3 regions of the Sporosarcina sp. Y838 genome follow, and region 1 is predicted to be linked to each of the others. Evidence: predicted binding sites of a transcription regulator. Region 1 holds the regulator's gene; each other region holds the start of a gene.
The links. The regulator CtsR, encoded in region 1, represses protease genes until heat stress. The targets are predictions, from matches to a motif close to ATGGTCAATAAAGGTCAAACA.

Region 1 (5,868 bases):
GTGGAAACAAACAAATAATCTACGAAGATGAATTTTTCGAACTCAACATACATGAGCACATGATGTGGTCCTTCGTCTTTTTTGTAGACACTTTTCTTGTCCAACAGCAACGCGTCCATATGTTCCTTTGACTTCATCTCTTCAACGGGGAAGTATTCATTTAACTTCTCGTACCAATTCAAAATGTATTGCCTCCAATGGTTTATTTACTGGATTGTAAGACCGAGGAAAAAAGAAGGGCAAGAAAAATCCTCTATTGCTCTGTTTACCCATATATTCAAAATGATAAACTTTTTTCAACTTCAATCCGAAAAATGAAACTATTTTGCTGATAGCCCGTATACTAACTATCAGCAAAAAATCTTCAAGATGGAAAAGGGTGTATTTTATGCTTAACTTACTATTATTTTCTATAATTACGGGCGTTGTATTCAGTTTATTAATCGTACCTTTTATCCTCAGCAGTCAAACAAAACGTGTCACAGATGATGCGCAAACGCTGATTGCCTTCAATAGAGGTGCCGCAATAGCTACAGTAGCGATTATCTCTGCTGTTTTGGTATTTTTGTTTTACTATATGACTAATATGGATCGCAACTGGACGTCGCTCTGGATTGCATTTCTAGTGGTTACACTTCTAGGTGCCATTTCCGCTGGCGGTAAAGATCGTAAAGTGAAAGGCGTTTTGTTCCTGGGCGCACTTGTGTTTGGCGTTTATATTTTAAGTTCTCCGCTATTCAATGCCGATAAGAAATACAAAGCGGTTGAGATGGACCAGAAAGTTGAAATCACAGCTTTTGACGAAACGAAAACGCCAGCAAGTGTCCCTCCGAAATTTGCAAGAAATAAAATGAAGAAAGCGTTCGGGCAAGTACCGAATACAAGTTATTATGAACTTGGCAGTCTGCAGATTCAAAAAGTAGATGGTAAATTCGTCTACATTGCACCCGTTGAGTTTTCTGGCTTTTTTAAATGGCTAAATGCGGATACAACTCCGGGTTATTTCACGATGAGCGCGACGGATTCAGCAGATAATCCTAAATTTGTGGAAGCAGAAATGGCTTACACGCCATCGTCATTCTTCCATAAGCAAGTTGAGCGTCATATACGAATGAAAATGCCGAATCTCATCTTTTATGGAGATGTACAACTCGAAATTGATGATGAAGGAAAGCCGCATTATATACGTTCATACGGTGAATTCATCAGCGCACGTAATGGTTTTGACGTAAAGGGAATTGTAGTCGTTGATCCTGAGAGTGGTAGTGTGAAGAAATATTCGCTAAAAGATGTTCCAGAATATATTGATGGCGCTGTTTCACCTGAAGCTGTCAGTTTGCAGAACAGCTATTTCGGTAATTATATCCATGGTTTCTGGAATTCAATCATTGGGAAGAAAGACGTCAAACTACCGTCTGATGAAGGAACAGAGGCAAATGTCAGCCCAATCTTCGATGAAGATGGCCATATGTATTACTTCACCGATTTCACTAGCCCGAAAGAAGGCGTCGATTCGATGCTAGGCTATGCGTTGACTGACGGGAGAACAGGTAAAGCCACATATTATACAGGTAATCTAGAAGAGTCCTATATGGATTCTCAAGGAGCACTTCAAATCATAGAAAAGAAATTCATAGAAAAGAAATGGTCGGGAGAAATGCCAGTCTTGTATAACTTCTACGGAGAAGCTAGCTGGTTGACACCGGTACTCGATTCAAATGGATTCCTACAAAATTACTTCATCGTATCAGCATCGAATCCGGAGATTTCGGTCTACGGAAATACGCCAAATGAAGCGTTAAAGTTATATAAAACAGCTCTTCAACGCGGAAGTAGCAGTGTGGATGGCAGTTCAGGCGCCGAAGAGTCGAAGGTGGCGGTAACTGTCGTGCGTGTCTTTAAAGAACGCGTTGGCGACTTTACACTGATTTCATTTTTAGCGGAGGATGGACGCAACTTCATCGTTTCTTCTGAAACTGTGCCGCTTGCCATTTATATTCAAGCAGGCGATAAACTTGCCGTAACGTATTTAGAAACGGGAGAACTATTCTTGCCGGTCAAAGAATTGACGAATGTTAGCGTGGAATAGAGGGTAAAGGAGTGTAAGGCCATACGCCTTGCACTCCATTTTTTTGTTTAGAGACTAAAAGATCACCTACTATGCCGATGCTAAGGGAATCCCCTCCTTCTTGGTGCATATCGATTGCAGTGCGAACAGAGAGTCCTGTACAATCAAGTCAAAGATAGTCAAAGTCAACGGCTTATTCCCCCAGTAGGAAAGAGGTGAGGACATGCGAAACATTTCCGACATTATAGAAGGATATTTGAAGGCAATAATCGAAGAGGAACAGTGTGGAACGATTGAAATTAAGCGCAATGAAGTTGCTGAAAAATTCCAATGCGTACCATCGCAGATCAACTACGTCATTAAGACCCGTTTTACGGCGGAAAGAGGATATGCAGTTGAGTCTAAGCGAGGTGGCGGTGGTTATATACGCATATTCCGCGTGCAGGCAAATTCTCGCAAAGAATTAATTGAACATATTCTAGAGGGTATCCAGTCAGGAGCCTCCTTTACAATGGCCCTGGATGTCGTCTACAGACTAATTGAGGAAGACGTTATATCTGAGCGCGAGTCAAAGCTTATTCTCGCCGCTGTCGATCGAACAACAATCCATCAGCCACTTCCCGAACGTGATATTATACGTGCACGTATTTTGCAAGCGATGCTTTTGACGCTCATTTACGAGCAGCTAAACTGATTGATAATCTAACTGATTTGAGGTGGCTTTCAATGATATGTGAAAATTGTAAAGAACGGCCCGCATCCGTCAGCATCACTCAAGAAAGCGTGGTCGGATCCATGGAACATCATTTATGTGAGAAGTGCGCTTTCCAATCACATACATTAATTTTTGATCCTAACCAGGAACCGCTGTCGATCCAACAGTTCCTATCGCACTGGTTCAGCGGTTCAGAATCATTTCAGGAACAGCAGCCGAAAAGAGGGGAACAGTTGACAGGACCTGAATGTCCTTCATGCGGTTTGACGTTCCCGAAATTTCTCGATATCGGGAAATTTGGCTGTGCGGCATGTTACGACACGTTCCGTGAAAGACTTCCATACGTCTTTGGGAAACTGCACAACGGACGTTCGTCACATACGGGTAAAATCCCAGTTTCTTTTAATGAGCTTTATGCCGTTAAAAAGAAGATTGATGAGATTCGGGTCAAAATGAAAGATGCTATCGAAGCCGAACGTTTTGAAGAAGCGGCAGAATTACGTGACGAAGCGAATACACTCAAGCAACACCTTTCCCATGGAGGTGAAGAAAACGATGTCGATTGAAAAATTCATGCGTAATGCGGTAACCACCTGGATGATAGCTTATGGAGAAAACTCAGATATCGTGATGTCTACACGGGTTCGGCTTGCACGTAATTTAACAGGCTATCGTTTTCCAATCGCCATCACGGAAGAAGAGGCCATGGCGGTTGACAGGGCGGTTACAGGCGTCTTGCTTGATGCTGTAGAAAACGGGTATACCTACACCAAGATGTCGGATCTCCCTGCACTGGAACGACAAGTGCTCGTTGAGAAGCATTTAATCAGTCCACAACTTGCAGCACCTAATCGGCACGGGGCTGTCTTGCTATCGGAAGATGAGACCGTGAGTGTCATGGTCAATGAAGAAGACCATATTCGGATCCAATGCATCTGTCCAGGGCTTCAGCTGGAAGATGCATACAAACAGGCCAACCGAGTAGATGATTATTTGGAAAAAGAGCTACCATACGCGTTTGATGAGGATTTCGGTTTTTTGACAAGCTGCCCGTCAAATACGGGAACCGGCATGCGCGCATCAGTCATGATGCATTTGCCTGCACTTACCATTACCAAACAGATTGAACGTATAATTCCGGCTATTTCACGACTTGGCATGATTGTCCGTGGAAGTTATGGAGAAGGAAGCGAAGCGCCCGGCAATATCTATCAAGTGTCAAATCAGACAACGCTTGGTAAAACGGAGCAGGAGATATTGGAAGACCTTAGGAACATTACATCTCGCCTGATTGCTCATGAACGGAAATCACGGGAGTTGTTACTCGCAAAGTCACGGATTTCACTTGAGAACAGGTTATTCCGTTCGCTCGGTACAATCAGCTATGCACGTCTGTTACCGTCAGGAGAAGCTGCTCGATGTCTTTCCGACGTCAGGCTCGGAATCGATCTAGGGATTATCCAGGACGTTGATGTGTCGATCTTAAATGAGTTGATGATATTTATGCAACCGGGTTTTTTGCAGCAATATGCAAGTACGGAATTATCCCAGGAAGAACGGGATATCTTCAGGGCGAAATTGTTCCGCGAACGGCTTAACGTGGAAAGAACAGTGCCGCCGGTTGAAAAAGAAGCGGAAGAGTGAGCAACTATTTTGCACAATATCTTAGGTTTCTGTATAGTCAGGTCAAAGATAGTCAAAGTCAATTTCTCTAATAAAGGAGTTCTGACGTTACCAGTTGAATACGTATAATTAGGATGGTTGTTTTATCGCTCCATTCTAATATTTATAATTCAATTGAGTAATGTACGAGTATTTGGGGAATTGATTGTATATATATAGTATAGAAGGAGAGGACTGATTATGATGTTTAACCGATTTACACAGCGTGCACAGAAAGTATTGCAACTTGCACAGGAAGAGGCAATTCGAATGAAACACGAGTCCATCGGCACAGAACATATTTTGCTAGGGCTAATCCGTGAAGGCGGAGGAATTGCCGCGAAAGCACTTGAAGCGATTGGTGTGAACTTTGAAACAATCGTACAAGGCGTGGAAAAACTTGTCGGAGCCGGAACAAAGGATGTCGGTCCCATCGTTCACTACACACCTAGAGCAAAAAAAGTTATTGAATTATCCGTAGATGAATCACGCAAACTTGGCCATTCCTATATCGGTACGGAACATATTTTGCTTGCACTTATTCGTGAGGGTGAAGGCGTTGCAGCGCGAGTATTGAATAATTCCGGCGTTAGCTTGAACAAAGCGCGTCAGCAAGTACTTCAACTTCTGGGAAGCAATGACAGTTCAGCAACAGGTCAAGGGGTCTCTAATTCTGCCGCAACACCAACGTTAGATAGTTTGGCACGTGATTTAACAGAAGTGGCACGTGAAGGCTTGCTAGATCCGGTTATCGGACGTAGCAAAGAAATCACACGTGTTATTGAAGTATTGGCACGCCGGACGAAAAACAATCCGGTACTAATCGGAGAACCGGGTGTCGGTAAGACAGCAATTGCGGAAGGGCTTGCGCAGCAAGTCATTAACAACGAAGTACCTGAAATCCTTCGTGACAAGCGTGTCATGACGCTTGATATGGGAACTGTTGTCGCAGGTACGAAATACCGTGGTGAATTTGAAGATCGCATGAAAAAAGTAATGGAAGAGATTCGCCAGGCGGGCAATATCATTCTGTTCATCGATGAATTGCACACATTAATTGGAGCAGGAGGAGCGGAAGGTGCAATCGATGCATCTAATATCCTGAAACCGTCACTCGCACGCGGTGAATTGCAATGTATTGGTGCAACGACACTGGACGAATACCGTAAATATATTGAAAAAGATGCAGCGCTTGAACGACGTTTCCAACCGATTCAAGTCGATGAGCCAACTGTTGATGAAACAATTCAGATTTTATATGGATTGCGTGACCGTTATGAAGCGCATCACCGTGTGAAAATTACGGATGCCTCAATTGAAGCGGCTGCAAAAATGTCGGATCGCTATATTTCCGACAGATTCCTTCCGGATAAAGCAATTGACTTAATTGACGAAGCGGGCTCGAAGGTTCGCCTACGCTCAT
Region 2 (5,868 bases), on a different contig from region 1:
ATTAAATGGCACAGCACTTCCATCGTTGCAACAAGGCAAGAAATTGACTGGACCACCTTGGCCTGTCGAAAATGACATTGAATCGTTGCAACGACTTGTCCCGAATATTGTAGTAAAAGACATCGGCCTACTCTATGAGGGGAATATAATACATGACTCTGAAAAGGTTGCTAAATGGCTTATCGATTATATGGAAAATGGGATAAAAACGGAACAGACCTGATTGTCGCCGAGAAAGGGGAAGAATCATGTCTTTTGCATCAGAAACAAAGAAAGAAATGACACAGATAGAAGCAGATGATTGTTGTACAAAAGCAGAAGTCGCAGCATTCATCAGGATGAATGGGGCACTATCCTTTTCCAATAAGCAGTTGAGTCTAGATGTGCAAACTGAAAATGCCGCTATAGCCAGACGGCTTTATTCGAATTTGAAAAGGTTGTATCCATATAAAGTGGAACTGCTCGTCCGAAAAAAAATGCGTTTGAAAAAGAATAATGTTTATATTTGTCGAATTCGAAACGGTGCGAAAGATCTTCTTGAAGATCTTTACATCTTGACGGGTACGTTTCAATTCAAAAATGAGGTTGCAAAGGAATTGGTGAAAAAGAGATGCTGTCAACGCGCTTATTTACGAGGTGCTTTTCTAGCAGGTGGTTCCGTTAATAATCCGGAAACGTCTTCCTATCATCTTGAAATCTTTTCAATCTATAAAGAACACAGTGAAGACCTAGTCGATCTGATGAACAAATACCATTTGAATGCAAAATCCATTGAACGTAAAAAAGGATATATCGCTTATTTAAAGGAAGCCGAAAAAATATCGGATTTTCTAAGTATTGTCGGTGCGCATGTTTCCTTAATGAAGTTTGAAGATGTACGGATTATACGGGATATGCGGAACAGTGTGAATCGTCTTGTGAATTGTGAAACAGCGAATATGAACAAAACGATAGGAGCTGCACAGCGCCAAGTTGAAAATATAAAGTTCATCGAAAGAACAATCGGCCTTGCGGAACTACCTGAAAGACTACAGGAAATCGCAAGACTTCGGGTGGACAATCAGGACATCACTTTAAAAGAGCTCGGAGAATTAGTTACGGGCGGAATGGTAAGCAAGTCAGGTGTAAACCATCGTTTAAGAAAAATAGAAGAAATTGCGGAAAACCTTCGCAGTGGTGGACTCGGCAGTCGGTGAATCCGATGTCGGACCAAGAGAGGAGTAGATACTGTCATGGCAGAAAGAACAGTTGAAGTGAAGATGAAAACGGGGTTACAAGCACGGCAAGCAGCCCTTTTTGTTCAAGAGGCAAATCGCTTTATGGCGGATATATTTTTGAAAAAAGACGAACGCCAAGTGAATGCGAAAAGTATAATGGGGATTATGAGTCTTGCCATTGCACGAGGAACAAGCGTAACACTAATTGCAGAAGGAAATGACGAAGAACAAGCTTTAGAATCACTTGTCAATCTGGTTGGAAACGAAAATTGATATAACTCGCCGTTACTGCTGTCTGAAGACATGTAGAAGCGGTTTTTTTCTTTTCAGAAAAAAGCTTTGGTATCGGGAAGAAGATTCGTGTCTCACCGTGAAATCACCAGTTAAGTAAATAAAAAAGCCGATTCTCCAAAAATGGAAAATCGGCTTTCTAACTAATTATTTTGTTTTAGGTGCGTCTTTCATATCACTGCGTGTAATAATATGGTCAATTAAGCCATATTCTTTTGCACGTTCAGCTGTCATGAAGTTGTCGCGATCCGTATCCTTCGCGATAACTTCGACCGGTTGCCCAGTACGCTCTGAAAGAATCAAGTTCAGTTTTTCGCGAATGAATAAGATATGCTTAGCAGCAATTTCAATTTCTGTTGCTTGTCCTTGTGCCCCTCCAAGTGGTTGGTGGATCATAACTTCAGCATTAGGAAGCGCATAGCGTTTACCTTTAGTACCGGCAGCGAGTAGGAACGATCCCATTGATGCAGCCATTCCTATGCAGATTGTTTGAATGTCAGGTTTGATGAATTGCATCGTATCAAAGATTGCCATTCCAGCTGTAACGCTTCCTCCAGGACTGTTAATATAAATGGAAATGTCCTTATCTGGATCTTCAGCTTCTAGGAATAGAAGTTGAGCAACGATAGAGTTCGCAACGTTGTCATCGATTCCACTTCCGAGCATGATAATACGGTCTTTCAATAGACGGGAATAGATGTCGTAAGCACGTTCACCACGGCTAGTCTGTTCAATTACTGTAGGTATTAGATTCATTCCATTTCCTCCTTCAAGGTGGATAGATTGTAGGTCTATTGAAACTAGATATCGTTTCAACTGTAACTTTATCATACATAGTATGGTCAACGAAGGTCAAATATAACGCTTTAAAATAAGCATTGCAATCGTGTTGCCGCACTAGTATACTTAGTCTTGTCTATTACAACACAACATTATATAATAAGGCAACGCCCTCGTGGTGCAACGGATAGCACGTGAGCCTCCGAAGCTTAAGATGTGAGTTCGATTCTCGCCGAGGGCATTTAAAGTGACGTTGCAACAACGTTATTGGTCGCAAGCACTACGCGACCTCCGCTAACCTCCTTTCATTTACGTAGAAAATACGTATTTTGAATGGGGGTTTTTTCGTTGTCTGAAAACAGTGAACGCGTCGCTATTAGCGGAAGTCAATAAAGCGATTGGGCGAGCAGTCGAAAACCCGGCCGCCCAAATCCCCTATAAATACAGTTTTTTCGCTATAGCGGAAATATTTGTAAGTGTGTATAATCAGAATAGTGCCAAAATAAAATTTCATTGGGGGTTATTTTATTGAAAATGTGGTACAAGCGTTGGGTAGTGGTATGGGGTGGCACGTTTGGCGTATTATTTGTCATATGGCTATTTACACCGGACGTAGAGCCGGAAGTCGAAGTGGATGTGGTGGTAGAGTATTACGACACGCACGCAAAAAAGTTAGCGAAAGAATAAGGTACGACATTAAATGGATTCATATATAAAGAGCGGAAAGCCTAGTGCAATCAAGTACAGGCTTTTTTCGTTTAGCCATGCGGATATCGCACGACATAAAAAGAGCCGCGCCATCAAGCGTAGCCCTTTTCGGTTATCCTTATTATTCAATCGTCAGAATATCGTTCATTCCGTACAGCTTACCGTTGTGTTCGAGCGTCTTCATGACGTTTACAATCCGTTCTAGTGTTTCGAGGTTTTAGGACTTGCTGCCACCTTTGCAATGTAAAGTACCTAATAATGGAAACGTAATCAGTTGTGAAATTAAAAGCCCAGACGGTGTGCGATCACTTGGAACACGAAGAAATAGATCGTACGAGAAAAGTTTATCGTTAAAAGTTAAATTATGATAAAAGCAAATTCATCAGCTATCGCTGATTTTGCAAATACAGATGGTCATGGAGTTTTTAATCTTTTCGACTATTTCCATTCTGAGTACTTTCAGCAATTGTGGAAGTTGCTTTCTTAAAATCATTATTAATAGTAGGTGAAGAGGCCTTTACAGGATCTCCATAGGCTGTAAAAGTAGTTGGATCTTTCTTTTTCTGATCAGCACTTGCATTCGTGTTCATGTTTTGATTTGTCATTATTGTAGAACCTCCTATTGTAATTTCAAATGTTATCAAGCTTTGAAGTGAAACCATTTAGTCATTAATTAACTTTAGAATCTCCAATAACGCGCTTACTATGCATCTCAAATAGAGTTCTTATCTTTTTGGAGCAAAGAACAAGCGGCGCATATTTGAAATAGAAAAAGGAAGGCGATTTTTGACTACTTTTTGCTTTGAACAAAGCTTTAGATTCTCATAGTTACCTCAATTCCTTTTTAACAAAATTCGTTTACCTACATATACTAAGTGTCACTGGGCGTATTTCCTAGAGACAAAGGAGTGTTTATTTGGATTGGCTAATAATCACTTTGTTCGGAGTTATTTTCTGCTTACTTATTCTAATCTTTACATTGGCTTTACCTTTAGCTAAACAAAAGCAATAGTAGCAAAATAACGTTCTCTTCATACAATATTTCGAGGAGTGATGAAATTGGAACGTCCGATGTTCCGGGGAAGTTTTAAACCGTTCGTTTCCCCGCTAGATCCATGTCCACCTATACTGGAAAAGACTTTTGTTTTACCCCCACAGATTTTTACGAATTTTCAACAGCCTGGGCTTCCTCAGTATTCTCCTGCAGAAGCACTGCGTCGCGGAACGCTTTGGCCTGCGTTTGATGATGGGTTCTCACGGGAAGAGGGGATTTCATGAACGCGTTTGAAGAAGAACGCCGTATGATGTTGTTGGTGCAGCAGGCAGACTTTGTAGTTGTCGAGCTAACGTTGTACACTGACACCCATCCTGATGACGCTGAAGCGCTAGATCAGTGGCGGGAAGCAATTAAAGAAGCTGCTAATGTACGGCGCCAATATGAAAATAAATACGGACCCTTATCTCTGACATCCATACCATCAAAACAGGCCATTGAAATCGGCTGGCGCTGGAATCAAGAACCATGGCCATGGCAACGATGAGAAGGGAGATTAGCTATGTGGGTCTATGAGAAAAAACTGTTGTATCCGGTTGAGGTAAGTACATGTAATCCTACCCTTGCGAAATACTTGATGGAGCAATACGGAGGTGCAGACGGGGAACTTGCGGCTGCACTCCGGTATATGAACCAACGCTATACGGTTCCGGGTAAGGTGATAGGGCTTTTGAATGACATCGCAACGGAAGAATTTTCACATCTAGAAATGCTTGCAACAATGATTTATAAGTTAACGAAAGATGCGACACCTGAACAACTTGTCGAAGCTGGACTAGGCGCGCATTTTGTCAACCACGGACATGATCTCTTCTACGAAAATGCGGGCGGAGTACCATTTACTGCGACCTATATCCAAGCGAAAGGCGATCCGATTGCCGATTTGTATGAAGATATTGCAGCGGAAGAAAAAGCTCGAGCAACCTATCAATGGCTGATTGACGTTTCAGATGATCCACTCATCAATGATTCATTGGCATTTTTAAGGGAGAGAGAAAACATTCACTCATTACGATTCAGAGAAGCTGTTGAAATGTTAAAAGATGAACGCGATCGTAAAAAGGTTTTTTAAAACGGAGAAATGCGTGTAAGTTTATTACCTATTGATAAACAAATAACTAGAAAATAATTTGATCAAACACTAGGCGCTATTTGTATAGTTGCTTTTAGATCGCATTAATTAACTTATATACGCTTATCGGGAGGTCTAAGTAAGTAGGGATACGACTTTTTCGCATCCCTACTTACTCATTTCGGGACGATAGAATAAATCGCTATTATAGGAGAGAGGCGGTCAAAGATACAATTTTGACCGCTCGTACCTTCTACTATCTTATCTCTTTTTACATTATAAGGAATCGTACATTCTAAAAAAGTTAGCAGAGAATGCAATTTACAACGTGCTAGAATGCCCGAAATTGCATCTTCGGGCACTTACATTCTTTATAGAAGCTCATCTATTCTCTTTTTCACAGCAACTGCAGTTTTGACTTAACTATTGTAAGAACGCGACAGGCTATTAATCACAACAGGACGACTGAAAAGGGCGTGGCTAGTAGTGACGGAGTCACTTCTAGCCACGCTAGCCACTCAGTTAAAATGTCGTGATTAATTCGACGAAAGCGGGCCGGAGATAGCCTGGTGAAAATGGCATAATTCTAACTCTTTTCACTAGCGTTTTATGAGGAAAATGGTTAATCAACAGACGTGTAAATGTATAACAAAAAGGCAATGGTCCAATGACCATCGCCTTTTTGAATATGGAAATCATTTAATCAGCTTTACTTTTATGAAGTGGTGGATAGACAAGCCAACCCT
Region 3 (5,868 bases), on a different contig from region 1:
ATGTAAAGTTAACTCGTTTAAATCTTCATCACTATAGAAATACTCAAAGTAAACCGCCATACCCTTTTTTGGCGTTACTGAAAGATTCAGTTTAGGGAAGGTAGTTTCTCCACCTTGTTCTACATCATTTAAGTACATAATGAGCGTACTAATTCTATTGTTTTTTGCCGCTTGACTTGTGGATGAAAAAAAATCATGATGCGCTTTATATTCTTGACCAGGCGTATACTGAAGAATTTGCATACCTTCTCCGTGTTCAATAGGTATATTCATAATAGTAGAGACTCTTTTTTCAACCTTAGCTACAATTTCATTTTCACTTTCTTGAAAAAACATACTACTACTGGTTCTCAGTTCATTTACGTCATGTGTTGACCCGATTTTTGAACGTTGCAGTTTGTCCTTAGACAATCTGATTAGTTCATCGCATTCTTCGTTACTTAAAACATTGCCTAAAATCACTATCAATGGCTCTTCTATTCTAGTGATGATGTCAATCTCTCTGTCTGTTATTATTTTACTTCCATCGTGACCAAATATCGATTGTTCCTTATTCTCCGTTATCATCTTCAAACGACCCCTTAAACAATCTGATTTTCAAAACGAGTGCGTTTATTAGTAATGATTATTCGTGTTAACGGTCTTCTCTCAATAAAAGTACAGAATATTCAAGAGTATGCTTTAATGCCTTCTACTCCGAACACTTTATTTTATCACACAATTTTAGCATATCGCAAATTTGTAAAAATAGCTTTATATAAGGCTGTGTCCATAACTCTTTGACGGATTAGACCCATCGTTGGCACCCGGAACAGGCACTCCTTCTCCCGGCGGATTGTACTATGATGAAGTTGATGAATTATTAGAAGGTATTGCAAAAAGAGGAAATGTCATCGGTTTTGATTTAGTCGAAGTCTCTCCTCCATATGACCCAACTGGAATTACCAGGCAAGTAGGAGCAAGACTCATTCTAGATTTCATCAGTTTCATTTTAAAAGACATACAATTCTTGTGATGAAACCATCTATATCTCGTTGTAAAAATTTTCAAGTAGCCAAACTGCATCATTTCAACTGATCTCGAATACATTGATTATGGTGATAACTATAAGGGGAGTGAATGGCCGATTCCGACATTTGTAACGCAATCATTAAATGAGATTCGATTTTGGTCACGGATTATGAAAGAACATGCTTTCTTTTTAAGTCTTGGATTTAATGCAAGTGATACACAACTCATTCAAGAAGCAAAGCAATACATTGTACTGTTTGAACGCATCGAAGAGCAGATCAGCGATTACAATGAAACGACAGATCCTGATGTCATTAGACAACTAAACATTCAAGTCTACCAAGCGGCAGCTTCTATTTGGGCTTATAAACGAAAAGTACTTGGATTGATATTAAGTTGCCAAATTACCTCCAACAATTTCCCTTTACTAGTTGACCATACGAGCCGAGAAGCTGCCTATTTCGCTAAACGATTGAAGGAATTAAACGAAGGTAAGCTGAAACCTTTACCAGAGGCAATTATTAAAGAAAATGTGTTTTTCTTGAAAATAATGGCGGATCATTCAAAATTCATCGGACACCTGCTAGATCCTTCGGAAAGAAAACTTGTCGATCAAGCACGAGGGTTCAGCCATGATTTCGACCAACTTCTTTACCAAGCACAGGATTTAGATCACATGCGCCCTCAGTCAGAAACACAACCACTTTTAGAACAATTTTTAGACCAAAATCGTGTTTCTGTCGTATCGTTACGCGATTTCAAAAAAACAGCACGTGATTTAATTGAAGCCTGTAAAATAAAGAGCAATATACCCGCCCTTCTTGCCGACCATGTATACCGTGAAGCGGATCACTTCCTTCAAATTATTGATGCATTCGATGAGCATCTTACGACACAACAAGCTTAACGCCTTACTATGTATTAAATAATGCTTGTTACACAATCTAACAATCGACTTCAATTCAACTACCCCCACCGATGACTTCTGTATAGGTGGGGGTAGTTATCGTTCCAATGAATAGCCAGCAATTAATGGCATACTAAGTTATTCCTTCCTTAGTCGAATAGTTGAGTAATTTATCTTAAACAAAAAAACTGTCAACCAAATTCGTTCGGTTGACAGTTTTTCATTAAATAAAGTTACACTATGTTAACAACAATCTCTTCCTCTACGAGATCGACACGGACTTTTTCAACATGCTCTTCCAAAATAATATCTGTCAATGGATCCTCGATTTTATCTTGAATGACTCTGCGAAGTGGTCTGGCTCCGAATCGTTTATCGTAGCCTAGTTTGACCAATGCTTGTTTTACTTCTTGGGAAATCGTGATATCAATATTATTTTCTTCGATTGTTACTTGTAAATCAACAAGCATTAATTCCACGATTTCAAGTAGATTTTCCTCTGTTAATTCGTTAAATGAAACAATTGCATCGAAACGATTGAGAAATTCAGGTTTGAAATAATCGCCTAACATTTCTAGCATCGTAACGGATTCGTGTACCGTTTTATTGAAACCGACGCTCACTTTTTTGTCGCCTGTTCCAGCGTTACTTGTCATAATAATAACCGTATCTTTGAAACTGACTGTCCGACCATGTGAATCTGTTAAGCGGCCATCCTCCATAATCTGAAGGAACATATTTTGAACGTCTGGATGCGCTTTTTCAATTTCGTCTAGGAGTAAAATTGAATACGGATTCCGGCGTATTTGTTCTGTTAATTGACCAGCGTCTTCATGCCCAACATAACCTGGAGGGGAGCCAATAATTTTAGACACCGCATGTTTCTCCATATATTCACTCATGTCGAGACGTATTAACGTGTCACGTGAACCAAATAATTCTTCTGCTAGGACTTTTGTGATTTCTGTTTTACCAACACCCGTTGGACCGACAAATAAGAAGGAGCCAATGGGACGGTTTTTCGATTTAAGTCCCGCACGGCTACGACGGATCGCTTTTGCAATTTTATCAACCGCTTCTTCTTGACCGATGACTTTTTTATTGAGATTTTCCTGAAGACCTTTCATTTTCACCTGTTCTGCCGCTTGTAGTTTTGTCACAGGTATTCCTGTTTTCTCTTCGACAATTAACTCAATATCTGCAACAGAAACTTCTATTTTTTTAGCTTCCCCATTTTGTTTCGCTTCTTCCAATTGTTTACGTAATTGAATTTCTTCATAACGTAAATTTGCCGCTTTTTCATAGTCTTCCAATTCTGCTGCTTGTTCTTTTTCTTGAATGATTTCGCCCAGACGCACTCCAAGTGAATCTGAATCCGAATTAGGGATGACGTGTGCAAGGTTTAAACGTGACCCGACTTCATCCATCAAATCAATCGCTTTGTCCGGTAAAAAGCGGTCTTGAATATAACGTTGTGATAAGGTGACAAATGCTTGAATCGCTTCATCTGTATAGTGTACTTCATGGAAGTTTTCGTAACGTCCTTTTATTCCACTTAAGATTTTAATCGTATCTTCTGCCGATGGTTCCTTGACGATAATCGGTTGGAACCGACGTTCAAGTGCGGCATCTTTTTCGATTTGACGATATTCTTTCAATGTCGTTGCCCCGATGAGTTGCAAGCCTCCCCGTGCTAAGGCTGGCTTCAAAATATTACCGGCATCCATTTGCGATCCTTCTGTTGAACCCGCACCAACGAGCAGGTGAATTTCATCGATGAATAAAATAACATCTGTCCGGGCTTGAAGTTCTTCAATGAGTTGTTTCATCCGCTCTTCAAACTGACCACGAATGCCTGTATTGGTAACAAGTGAAGCAACATCTAGTAAGTACACTTCTTTATTCTTTAGTTTCACCGGTACATCGCCTTCATGGATTTTTACTGCGAGCCCTTCGGCGATTGCTGTTTTACCAACTCCAGGCTCACCAATTAGCACTGGGTTGTTTTTATTTCTTCTATTTAACGTTTCAATGACGCGTTTCACTTCTTGATCGCGTCCGATGACTGGATCAATCAGTCCATTTCTTGCATCATTTGATATATTTTTACCAAGTTGGTCTAACAAACCGTTACCGTGACCTTCTTGTGTTTGCTTTGTTTGAGTTCTTGCCTGTTGGCCGCCGTTAGCTTGGGAAAAGGGATTCGCATTATTGCTAAATGACGGCATCTTACCTGCTTGTAATTGACCTTGAATTTCTTGAAAGCATGGATGACACATATTAATGTGCATACCTTGCTGATTTACTTGAAATCTCAAACTCATCGTCGCTTCGTTTTTATCACAATGTTGACATTTCATATTCTATTCCTCCCTCAATTTTTCATTTATCTATCGTTCCTGACTTTGACCATATTTGATCTATGGACTTATTATACACTGACCTTTTTTGACTTTCAAGAAACTTGCTTGCATATCCTTGAATATTTTTAATGAAGACTACTCGTAAAATCAGCTTAGCCACATGATCTTAAAATAAAAAAACTGTCAACCAAATCCATTACCGTGGACTTGAATGACAGTTTTTTATTAGATAAACAAACTAAGCAGTAGTACAACACCAAGACCAACGACCGAGGTCGTGAATAATAACAGGCCCCAGGTTTTAAACGTATCTTTAATGGATAAGTTAAAGTACTCTTTAAACAACCAGAAGGATGCGTCATTTACGTGAGTAATTGTATTACTTCCTGCCGCTGTTGCTAAAACCATTAATACAGGATTCACATCAAATGTATGAATTAGCGGACCCACAATACCTGCAGCAGTAATTGCAGAAACAACACCCGTCCCCGTAGCAATACGTAACATTGCAGTAATGACCCAGGCCATAATTAATGGCGATACACTTGTATTTTCCATCATTCCTGCGATGAAGTCACCAATACCTGTATCCAAAATGATCTGTTTGAAAGCTCCACCAGCACCAACAATGAAGATAATCATCGCAATACCTTCAATAGCACCTGAGAACGAATTCATAACTTCCGGCATTGTTCTACCTCTGCGTATGCCGAATACATAAATGGCAACCAATACAGCGAGAATCATGCTAATTTCGGCACTACCAAGGAAATTAATAATTTGATAGAACATCGTTCCTTCTTCTATAAAGAAATCCAAAATCGTTGCCGATGTAATGATGATTGCTGGCAATAACGGTACAATTATACTTACAGCAAATCCAGGCATTTCATCTTCAGCAAATTCTTTCGGCTTCTTCAACATCGGTGGTACAGGACGATCCAAATTACGTAGCATTCTAGGTAAAATAATACCTGCTGCAATTACTGATGGAATGACTACGATCAGTCCCAATATGTAAACCATCCCCATGTCTGCACCATAAGCCTCAACAAGTGCAGTTGGACCAGGTTGTGGTGGGAATATACTATGCGCCATTGTAGCCGAGGCAACCATCGTGATACCTAAGCGTAAATATGGAATTTTCGCTTCAATTGCAATACTGATGACAAGTGGTGCCAATATGATAAACGCCACTTCATAAAATACTGAGACACCAAAAATGGCACCAACAATTAAAATTGCCCATTCAACATTCTTTACGCCAAACTTGTTCAATAAGGTAGAAGCTACCCGTTGAGCAGCACCGGAATCCACCATTAATTTACCAAGCACAGCACCCATTCCGATAATGATTGCCAAACTTCCGAGCGTTCCTCCAAAACCTGTCTTTATCGATACGACGACCATATCTAATGTTAACCCGTTTAAAATACCTACCAATATCGCAACAATCAAAAGGGCAAGTACACTATTCAGTTTTACCACGATGTTCAAGTAAAGAAGCAACGCTACCCCAAGAGCTACCCAAATAAGCGGTAAATAAGTTATAATCCAATCCATCTTTATTCTCCCCCCAAGTCTACT

Region 2: a site for CtsR is predicted at 2,347-2,367, ahead of clpP (ATP-dependent Clp endopeptidase proteolytic subunit ClpP). Genes of this name have one in related genera too.
Region 3: a site for CtsR is predicted at 4,321-4,341, ahead of AC1TO4_RS06125 (ATP-dependent Clp protease ATP-binding subunit). Genes of this name have one in related genera too.

Annotation. Positions count from the first base shown of each region.
Region 1 covers NZ_JBXCJD010000004.1:116,261-122,128, reverse strand. Annotated here, with positions in the region: gene AC1TO4_RS07175 (GNAT family N-acetyltransferase) at 1-182, opposite strand, end outside; gene AC1TO4_RS07170 (hypothetical protein) at 389-2,089, shown strand; gene AC1TO4_RS07165 (CtsR family transcriptional regulator) at 2,292-2,762, shown strand; gene AC1TO4_RS07160 (UvrB/UvrC motif-containing protein) at 2,864-3,349, shown strand; gene mcsB (protein-arginine kinase McsB) at 3,339-4,427, shown strand; gene AC1TO4_RS07150 (ATP-dependent Clp protease ATP-binding subunit) at 4,647-5,868, shown strand, end outside.
Region 2 covers NZ_JBXCJD010000019.1:10,271-16,138, forward strand. Annotated here, with positions in the region: gene AC1TO4_RS16415 (gluconeogenesis factor YvcK family protein) at 1-223, shown strand, start outside; gene whiA (DNA-binding protein WhiA) at 249-1,196, shown strand; gene AC1TO4_RS16425 (HPr family phosphocarrier protein) at 1,233-1,490, shown strand; gene clpP (ATP-dependent Clp endopeptidase proteolytic subunit ClpP) at 1,656-2,264, opposite strand; tRNA gene AC1TO4_RS16435 (tRNA-Arg) at 2,458-2,529, shown strand; gene AC1TO4_RS16440 (hypothetical protein) at 2,817-2,975, shown strand; gene AC1TO4_RS16445 (hypothetical protein) at 3,422-3,601, opposite strand; gene AC1TO4_RS16450 (spore coat associated protein CotJA) at 4,068-4,274, shown strand; gene AC1TO4_RS16455 (spore coat protein CotJB) at 4,298-4,537, shown strand; gene AC1TO4_RS16460 (manganese catalase family protein) at 4,553-5,122, shown strand; gene AC1TO4_RS16465 (DUF3231 family protein) at 5,822-5,868, opposite strand, start outside.
Region 3 covers NZ_JBXCJD010000003.1:282,497-288,364, forward strand. Annotated here, with positions in the region: gene AC1TO4_RS06110 (2OG-Fe(II) oxygenase) at 1-567, opposite strand, end outside; partial or broken gene AC1TO4_RS06115 (arginase family protein) at 794-1,015, shown strand; gene AC1TO4_RS06120 (DUF2935 domain-containing protein) at 1,088-1,918, shown strand; gene AC1TO4_RS06125 (ATP-dependent Clp protease ATP-binding subunit) at 2,152-4,278, opposite strand; gene AC1TO4_RS06130 (gluconate:H+ symporter) at 4,507-5,844, opposite strand.